3 regions of the Peribacillus sp. NPDC058002 genome follow, and region 3 is predicted to be linked to each of the others. Evidence: riboswitches for the same ligand, from Rfam matches in the RefSeq annotation. Region 3 holds a riboswitch; each other region holds the start of a gene.
What was found. Region 3 has a riboswitch for thiamine pyrophosphate ahead of tenA (thiaminase II). Riboswitches for the same ligand answer to the same signal wherever they lie in the genome.
Positions count from the first base shown of each region.

Region 1: another riboswitch for thiamine pyrophosphate. It lies ahead of thiC (phosphomethylpyrimidine synthase ThiC); the one in region 3 lies ahead of tenA (thiaminase II).
Region 2: another riboswitch for thiamine pyrophosphate. It lies ahead of tenA (thiaminase II); the one in region 3 lies ahead of tenA (thiaminase II).

Region 1 covers NZ_JBHVQU010000007.1:15,846-19,126, reverse strand. Annotated here, with positions in the region: gene thiC (phosphomethylpyrimidine synthase ThiC) at 1-1,750, opposite strand, end outside; TPP riboswitch at 1,886-2,000, opposite strand; gene ACFVSH_RS02910 (HAD family hydrolase) at 2,116-2,904, opposite strand; gene ACFVSH_RS02905 (histidine phosphatase family protein) at 3,074-3,281, opposite strand, start outside.
Region 2 covers NZ_JBHVQU010000118.1:8,271-11,551, reverse strand. Annotated here, with positions in the region: partial or broken gene thiD (bifunctional hydroxymethylpyrimidine kinase/phosphomethylpyrimidine kinase) at 1-156, opposite strand, end outside; gene thiW (energy coupling factor transporter S component ThiW) at 125-646, opposite strand; gene tenA (thiaminase II) at 650-1,339, opposite strand; TPP riboswitch at 1,430-1,535, opposite strand; SAM riboswitch class I at 1,694-1,798, shown strand; gene ACFVSH_RS17780 (Fur-regulated basic protein FbpA) at 1,975-2,163, shown strand; gene ACFVSH_RS17775 (aspartyl-phosphate phosphatase Spo0E family protein) at 2,417-2,611, shown strand; gene ACFVSH_RS17770 (GNAT family N-acetyltransferase) at 2,680-3,186, opposite strand.
Region 3 covers NZ_JBHVQU010000175.1:296-3,576, reverse strand. Annotated here, with positions in the region: gene ACFVSH_RS20500 (ABC transporter ATP-binding protein) at 1-718, opposite strand, end outside; gene ACFVSH_RS20495 (ECF transporter S component) at 729-1,313, opposite strand; gene tenA (thiaminase II) at 1,328-2,011, opposite strand; TPP riboswitch at 2,146-2,274, opposite strand; gene ACFVSH_RS20485 (SDR family NAD(P)-dependent oxidoreductase) at 2,410-3,156, opposite strand; partial or broken gene ACFVSH_RS20480 (AMP-binding enzyme) at 3,209-3,281, opposite strand, start outside.

The DNA of each region.
Region 1 (3,281 bases), on a different contig from region 3:
ATTCATTCGCTTTTTCTTTAAGCCCTTCATCGATTACCGACTCAAAACCCAGACCCTTTTCCTTCGCCAGATCACGGATGTCCTGGGAGATTCTCATACTGCAGAATTTCGGGCCGCACATTGAACAGAAATGGGCTGTTTTGGCACCTTCAGCCGGTAGAGTTTCATCATGATATTCGACCGCCCTTTCAGGATCGAGGGAAAGATTGAATTGATCTCTCCAACGAAATTCGAATCTAGCCTTCGAAAGGGCATCATCCCGTTTTCTTGCATGCGGATGGCCTTTAGCAAGGTCAGCTGCGTGGGCCGCAATTTTATAAGTTATGACCCCTACCCGAACATCCTCTTTATTCGGAAGTCCCAAATGCTCTTTCGGTGTCACATAACAAAGCATGGCAGTTCCAAACCATCCAATCATGGCAGCACCAATCGCAGAAGTGATATGATCGTATCCAGGAGCTATATCCGTTGTCAATGGTCCCAGGGTATAGAATGGTGCTTCTTGACAGACTTCCAGCTGCTTATCCATATTTTCTTTAATCAAATGCATCGGTACGTGACCAGGTCCCTCCACCATGACTTGAACATCGTGCTTCCAAGCAATCTTCGTCAGTTCCCCAAGTGTTTCCAATTCAGCAAATTGTGCCTCATCGTTTGCATCTGCAATGGATCCAGGACGAAGGCCGTCACCTAATGAGAAAGAGACATCATACGCCTTCATGATTTCACAAATCTCTTCAAAGTGAGTATAGAGGAAACTTTCTTGGTGGTGGGCCAAGCACCATTGTGCCATGATGGAGCCCCCTCGGGAAACGATTCCCGTAACTCGCTTGGCTGTCATGGGGATGTATCGCAAAAGGACACCAGCGTGTATGGTGAAGTAATCGACACCTTGCTCAGCCTGCTCGATTAATGTATCCCGGAAAACTTCCCAATTTAAATCCTCCGCGACTCCATTCACTTTTTCCAATGCTTGATATATCGGAACCGTCCCAACTGGCACAGGTGAATTTCTGATAATCCATTCCCGGGTCGTGTGAATATTCTTCCCGGTGGAAAGATCCATTATATTGTCTGCACCCCATCGTGTAGCCCAAGTCATTTTCTCCACTTCAGCTTCGATCGATGAACTTACAGCCGAATTCCCAATATTCGCATTTATTTTCACATGAAAATTACGTCCGATGATCATGGGCTCACTTTCAGGATGGTTAATATTTGCCGGAATGATAGCCCGCCCGCTAGCTACCTCTTCTCTTACAAACTCAGGGGCCACATTTTCCCTGATCGAAATGAACTCCATTTCTGGAGTAATGATACCTTTACGGGCATAATGGAGCTGGGTCACGTTTTGCCCTTTCACTGCACGCAATGGTTTTCTTTTCAAACCCGGAAAAACTTCGGCATTGGATTGTGACTCAACTTTTTTATACCCGTTATCTTCGGGCTTTATTTCACGGCCATCATACTCTTCAACAACTTCCCGTTCCAGAACCCAGCTTCGTCTAATCGGGGCCAGACCTTTACGAATATCAATGGGATAATCTGAATCCGTATAAAAACCGCTTGTGTCATAAACTCGTAAAGGCGGATTCTCTTCTTCTCCAAATGACCCTGTAGTCGGACTTAGCTTAATTTCACGCATAGGTACTTTAATATCAGGTCTAGACCCTTCAGCATACACTTTTTTACTCCCGGCAAAACTGGACATAATTGAAACGTTCATGTCATTTACAGAATTACTCATCATGATTTCATTTCTCCTTTTTAAGTTCATTTAAAAAGGACAAAATCCAATCCATTTCGCACGAAAAAGCCAGATCTCATATTTAAGACCCGGCTAACGTTAGTATGACTACAGAAATGACCAATTGAAATGTCATTGTTTAGTAGATTCTAACTTCCCCACGCTGGTATGAACCAGATCAGGTCCTGAGGGTTAAGAAGCTTAAGCGCTTCTCTCTCAGCCCAACTTTTATTGGACACCCCTAGTCTGAATAATTTAATTGATTACAGGGTAACTATATATCACCCTTTTCATTCTGTAAATAATTTGAAAGACCTAATATTTTCATTACAACTCTCCAAAATCTGTTATTTGGAGAGTGCCATTAATTAATTCCCCAAGCTCTCAAGAATTGGGTAAAGCTCCTCTAAATGCTTGATTTCATAGGTCGGAATCACTTCATTCCGTTCCTTATCATGGCGATTTATCCAAACTGACTTTATGCCTACCCGTGATGCTCCAAGGATATCGGTCATTAAATTGTCTCCGACCATCAATACTTCATCCTTATCAAGCTCCATGATTTCCAAAGCATGCTCAAAAATGGAGGCATCTGGTTTACCTCGTCCAAAAGCGCCTGAAATCACGATTTGGTCGAAATAAGGAACCAGTTCAGGGGTAATTTCAAGTTTGGTATTTTGCAGTTCAGGAGATCCATTCGTAAGCAATAGCAATTTGTACTTCCCTTTTAATTCATCGAGAACACGGAAGGTCTCTTCATAGATAAATGGCTTTTTGCGTCTCTCGGCCGGGAAACGTTCTGCCAGTTCAAGCCCGAATTCCTGATCATCGATCCCTAATGCCTTCAAACCTCTCGTCCACGCTTCTTTCCGATAAGCCGGTGCAATCCCGGCCATCTTCCGGAATTCATCATGATCATCCTGAAAGTTTCCCCATAATCCCTCAAATGGGTTGATTCCGATCATTTGAGTGAATGCATATGTATCGTAAGAAGAATAAAGCTCACGTGCTTCCTTTCGCACAGCCTCTTCAAACTCGACGACATTCAGGCCATATTTCTCCTTAGCCACTTCGCATGTGGCCACAAAAGCCTCTTTTACACTTTTCTGATCCCAAAGTAATGTATCATCTAAATCAAAAAAAACTGCCTTCAGCAAAATGTCCACCCCTCTTCCCCTATTATTGAATTCGTAGAAATTACACTATTACAATAATAAACCACAACCAATAAAAAAAGAATAACTATTCGGAAAATGCCTTCCTCTTTCTTAAAATAAGCAAAAATGACTTACCCCTTCTGGTAGGAAACCTAATATAGTCCCTTTATCATCTTTTAAATACATAAAGCTTTCCATTACTGGCAATCTTGAACTTTGGACCATTAAACCCCCGTCGTATCAGCTCTTTCCTCATATATACCATGAGGGCGGCATGACTCACGATCAGAACATCCCTGTCCCCCTTTGCTAAGACCTCATCCAATACTTTATTGATCCTTCGCTCAGCGATCTTAATTTCCGCCCTTGTCTGCTTG
Region 2 (3,281 bases), on a different contig from region 3:
TGGCTGTACTGAACGGACTTCCATTGTATTTTGTGCGGTTACGGCTGTGATGGCAGACATTCCAAAGACACCATGTGCAGAAAATGTTTTTAAATCCGCTTGTATTCCTGCGCCGCCCCCTGAATCAGAGCCTGCGATGGTTAATGCTGTTTTCATAAAAAAACCCCTTCATATAATTATTTTTTAGAAGTATTTTAAGTAATATGAATGCTAAAATCGCACCAGCGAATGAACTGAGCATAAAAGCCGGTAAAAAACCAAAGAGCGCAGCTTTTTCCCCCAATAGGAGGAGGGCAAGTGGATAACAGGCTAGGGAACCGAGAATACCGGTCCCGATCACTTCCCCTAAACAGGCAAATTTTAAGCTTTGTGTTTTTCGGTAAAGGATGGCAGCCAAAAGTGCACCGATCATGCTACCGGGAAAGGCGAAAATTGAACCGGTACCAGACATGTTTCTAATGATGGAAACTAAAAAAGCTTGTGTCACTGCATAAGCTGGCCCCAATAGAACGGCCGTCAGGACATTTGCCAGATGCTGAATAGGAAAGACCTTTGCAAATCCTGCAGGAATGAAAATAAATGAACTGGTCAGCGTCGTAATAGCCGTGATCATGGCAGTCAACGTCAGTTTCTTGACAGGATTCATCATCTACAGCGGCCAATCTTGCTCATTATGAACCATATCCCAAAATAAATATTCATATCGGGAAGTAACCAAAAAGTGCTTTTCTAATCTAAGAAGTTCCTTTTCTGGCATGCCTTCCGTCAATTCTTCCAACAAAGCGATCAGCCATTTATGTGCTTCCCCGAATTCAGGAGATGAATAGGACCTTATCCAATCTGCGTAGCGATTGTTTTCCAATGCTGCTCCATTTTGTTCTTTCAGTAGCAAACCGATTTCATAATAATCCCAAGCGCAGGGCAGAAGACAGGCGATCAAGTCTGCCAAAGTCCCATGCTGAGCTGCATTTAGCATATAGCCTGTATAGGCTAGAGTCGTTGGAGTAGGTTCTGTATCTTCCAATTCCTTGGAAGTGATCCCGAATTCGGAAGCATAATGCCGATGAATATCCATTTCCACTTGAAGGGTTTCATTTAAAATACTCGCAAACTTTGCCATGGTTTCGATGTTATGAGCTTTGATTACACCTAAAGCAAAGAGCTTGGAATAATCCATGAGATAGATATAGTCCTGCTTCAGGTAATAGGCAAATTTCTTTTCAGGAAGCGTACCATTTCCAATTGCCTGGACGAAGGGATGTGAATGGTTCCTTTTCCAAATCTCTTTTGACCGTGCATGTAGTCTATCACTGAATGTTTCTAATTTAACATTCTCCATTGTTCATCCTCCTTTAGAATGGATCCCTTTGTTCATGAAAAAACCCCGTTCCTGAATACGGAACGGGGTAGATGGATATAGTCTGAAAATGGACGATATCATCCACTTCCCTCCGCCGGTATGAGCCGGTTCAGGTTCAAAGGGTCCGGAACTAATTCCATCTCAGTCTTAAAAAAAGACTCCCCTAGTGGTGTGAATTGTATGTAATTACTGACATCATATCAGAAAGACAAGAAAATGCAACCTGCATTTAAAAGAGGGACCATTTTATGTCCAGGAAAAAAGGGAGAACCAGGTAATTGACTTTTGATGGTTATTAGGATAAAATCATGTCTACATCATTTATATATCGATTTCTTATCCAGAGAGGTGGAGGGACTTGGCCCAAAGAAACCTCGGCAGCGGACCCGTTTTGGGAACTGTGCTAAATCCAACAAGCATATGCTTGGAAGATAAGAAGAGCCGTACGGACACTGTCAGCCTCTTCTTGAATTAGAAGGGGCTTTTATTTTTGGGAAATAACGTTTAGTGACATAATAGAAAAGGTATATATAATTTGGTGAAAATAAAACAAGTTGATAAAGTTTAGCTAACTAGAAGCAGGCTCTAGGATGACTAGGAAAGGAGCCATTTACATGGCAGAATTATTTAAGAGGATCGAACAGAGGAAGGCAAAGCTTATTGAAGAGTTATTGGCCAATGGAGTATACAAAACCTCTGATGAAAGGCACCTTTATGATGCCCCATTAAAAGTACTTGAAGATGAATATAAGATTGTTATAAATAAACCAAATACCGAGTCACCTTCTGAATGGATGACATAGTAAACGATGGACTATAGTTTGGGTTCTTGGATAAGAGATATGATGTAAGCATTCACAGTCTACACTAGTGGATGCTTTTTTGCGTTTAATAGAAAATGACACAAAATATACATAATTACAGGATTAATAGTCATTTTGTCACATTCATCCTTTAAAATAACACATTTAATTTCCGAAAAATAGTTGATTTTAACTAGTATATTCATTATGATGAAAGTGTAAAAAAATTGAATAAATGGGAGGTGGCTATATAATGCCTTGCCTTAAGGTAACTATAGAAAAAATAGAAGAGAAAAGAAAAGAAATGATTAACTTGGCAGCAATTTACGGCTTATCAAGTCTGCTAACTGTTCAAGCCAGTCAAGAATTGGATACGCTATTAAATGCGTTAACAAGTAAAAGAGATTGTGAACATTTTTACCTCCAGAAAGCATATAGGTATTTTTAAATTAGCCAATTCGCACTCGATTAATATGAAAAAGCTACTGCTCAAGGCAATAGCTCTAAAGATTGATATTACATATCGACACGTTTACCAAGAATGAGCAAATCCCGCTCAATCCCATCCAACTCGGCAACTTGAGGTAAATGTGCCCATTCTTCAAACCCGAATTTGGAAAAAAGCTTAAGGCTTGGTGTATTGTGGGCGAAAATGAAACCCAATAGAGTCTTAACACCTAATTTTGGACTCCATTCAATTGCCTTTTGAATCGAAGTTTGTCCGATTCCTTTTCCCCGGAAATAATCATCTATATAAATGCTGATTTCGGCAGTGGAATTATATGCCGGTCGGCCATAGAAGGATTGAAAGCTCATCCATCCAGCAGTTTTCCCTTCTATAGTAATGATAAATAGCGGTCTACTTTCTGAATGATGTTCCTCAAACCATTTAACCCTCGATTGGACGGATACAGGCTCCGTATCTGCCGTGACCATTCTTGAAGCAATTGTTGAATTATATATTTCAACAATTCTGGGTAGATCGGATAGTCCTGCCTCTCTAAACGCTATGAGCTCTTCCATGATTTAAACTCCTAACTATCATTTATTCAATCTCCAGAATGAAGGGTAATCCCGTATTTTGTTTAAGGGACGGTGAATGACACCCAATCCATTGA
Region 3 (3,281 bases):
ATTCATCCCAAACACCTGGAAACCATATTCCATATTCTTTCATTTCATTTTTATATTGTGAAAGAATGGTGTCTCTTGGACCATCAGCCATGATTTGACCGTCATCATTAAAAAGCACGATTCGATCGATGAATTCTAAAACATGGTCAATTTTATGCTCGACGATTATAACCGTTTTGTCTCGACCAACTTCCTTCAACAAGTCCCAGATTTCTTTTGTTCCTTCCGGATCAAGCATGGCGGTTGGTTCATCCAAAAATATCACTTCTGGTTCAAGGGCCAATACTGAAGCGATTGCCAGACGCTGTTTCATCCCGCCTGATAATGTTTCTATACTTGTATGGCCTAGGTTCAATCCTACTTTACGGAGATGATATTGGATTTTCCCTTTCATTTCACCTTTAGGGACGGAAAGATTCTCAAGGACGAAGGCGATTTCCTCATCGGCAAATGGCATGCAAAACTGACTATCAGGGTCTTGAAAAACATACCCCCATGAAGAAGGGCATTTCATTTCTTCAACTTTCATCGGGACTTCGATGGAATTCGGAATCAATCCGCTTAACACTTGCAAAAGAGTGGACTTACCACATCCTGATGGTCCCAACAATAGTACCTTTTCTCCTATATCTAACGATAAGGATAGGTCCTTGAAAACCAAAGATTCATCACCGGGATATTTCATTCTTAACTTCTCAACTGAAATGATTGGTTCCATGGCCCTCAACCTAATTTTGATCCAGTTCTGCATAATCTTTATTTGAAACCGGACGAACAAGATTAGTTACTCCAGTCGCTTCCAAGACTTTAACTAGATAATAGGCAGTCACACCTGCAAAGAAAATGGAACCCACAAACCTCGCTATCATGAATAAAGATAGATTCCAAGTAGAAAGCGCACCAATTTCCCCGTATGCAAAATCCATTAGTACGGATGCAAGGCAGGAAGCTACCGCAGCTAAAACGGCCACCGACATATTGAATTTTTTATATTTGAACCCCATGAACACCAGTTCCGCGAACAAACCTTGGACCACCCCATATAACAGTACGGTCAGCCCCCAAGGAGAACCTAGAAAGAATTCCCCGGAAGCTGCAGCAATCTCCGCCAAAAGTGCCACACCCGGTTTCCGTAAAATTAAAAAGGCGACGGGACCAGCTATAAACCACATTCCATAAATAAGTTGATCCAGATGTAATCCTAATGGTTTAACAGAATAGTAAATCGAACCCCAAAGGATATAAACGATTCCAAATGCTACCGAAATCACGATCGTGACTAATATATCCGTTAATTTCAATCCTTTTTTCATTATTTCATTCTCCTTTATACTTCCAGTGTTTCCTGGTGCACAGGCCATGTCTCTAAACGATAAGCCATTTCCCAAAATGAGTATTCATATTGGCTGCTAAGGATAAAATGCTCTTTCATCCTCTCCTTATCTTCGTCCGTTACTTTTTCAGCAATCTCATCAAGCCTCGCAATTTGTTCTTCCACCAAAGTGCGGAACCACTCTCCTCCGTACGCCGCTATCCATTCTTGATAAATCGGCTCTTCGGGTATGCTACCTTGCAGCTTTTCACCTATTTCATAATACAGCCAGTAACACGGCAAGATGGCTGCAATAACATCACCTAAATGTCCCGAATAAGCTGCACGATACATATGGGAAGTATAAGCATAAGCAGTCGGGGCGGGTTTGAAATTTTGCCTTTCTTCTTTTGTGATGCCTAATCTCTCAGAAAAATTCTCATGAAGCTTCAACTCCGCTTCATATGTTCCTTGTGCATGGCCGGCAAGCCTGCTTGTTGTATGTAAATCTGTAGCTTTGACTGCCCCTAAAGCTTGAACCCTGGCAAAATGAGATAAATAATAGGCATCTTGCATGACATAAAAACGAAAACATTCCAATGGCAATGTGCCATCTCCTATTCCTGCAACAAACGGGTGATTAAAACTAGCTTCCCAAATATGGTCAACTTCCCGACGGATTTCCTCTGAAAACTTCATGTCCATTACCTCCAAATAGTATTTTTCAATGAATCTTACAGAAAAAAACTTTTATCACCCCTTTTTTTGCAAACAAAAAACCACTTTCTTAAACGTAAAGAAAGTGGTTGTACTTGAAAAAATACAGAAACGTATCGTTCCAGACCCCACTTCCCTACGCTGGTATAAACCAGATCAGGTTCTAAGGGTCTTAAAGTCATACTCTAATCTCAGCTTCTGCGGTAAAATCAACTTTTACCTATAAAGCACCCCTAGTGGTACAAATTGTATATTTAATTTTCATTTGCCTTTATATTAACACGATAAATCCAATTGTCAAACGTATTAGAAAAAGTTTTCAACCTAATGCTTTAAGTTTACTAGCCTTTCAATCTTGCATAACCACCCAACTATATTGATTAGACCATAGTTAATCCACCATTTACGGAAAGTGTTTGCCCCGTAATATACCCTGCATCTTCCGAAACGAAATAGGCAACAGCACTGGCAATGTCCTCTGGTTGAGCTAGCCGGCGAAATGGAATCGCTTTTTCCAAGGCACCTGCTATACCTTCATTGTATGAGCCTATTTCTTGAAATAGGGGCGTATCTGCAGGACCTGGCGCAATACAATTGATGTTGAGTTTGTGACGTGCCATTTCTCTTGCTATCGTTTTTGTGAAGGCAATCACCCCTCCCTTAGCAGCCGAATAAACTGCCTCTCCACTTGATCCTACTCTAGCTGCATCAGATGCAATATTTACTACCTTTCCATAACCATTTTCAATCATGAGAGGTAAAATTTCCTTGCAAGTATGGATCTGCCCAAGTAAATTAATATCGATAATCCTTTTCCAAGTGCTAGGATCGCTTTTTAAAAAAGGTTCCACCTTATCCCAGCCTGCATTATTAACCAATATATCTATTTTATGATAATGATTCACTGTTTCTTCAACGGCTTTTTTAACACTTTCTAATTTCGTTACATCACAATGGACCGCCCTGGCTTCAAAACCCGAATTTTCGATTAAAGAAACCGTTTCCTCAGCATTTTTATGATTTATATCAGCCACGATGATGTTAAAATTGCGAGAAGCCAATTTTTTTGCAATCTCTCTGCCAATTCCGCTTCCGGCACCGGTAATAAATGCGATTCTTTTATTCATCGTATTTCCCTCCACTTTCACCATTTAGTCAATATGGATTTATTTAAACTGCTTATATCTTGTCGACTAACTTTTCATTTATCATTTCCCGGAGCCGGAATTTCTGGATTTTCCCGCTTGCCGTA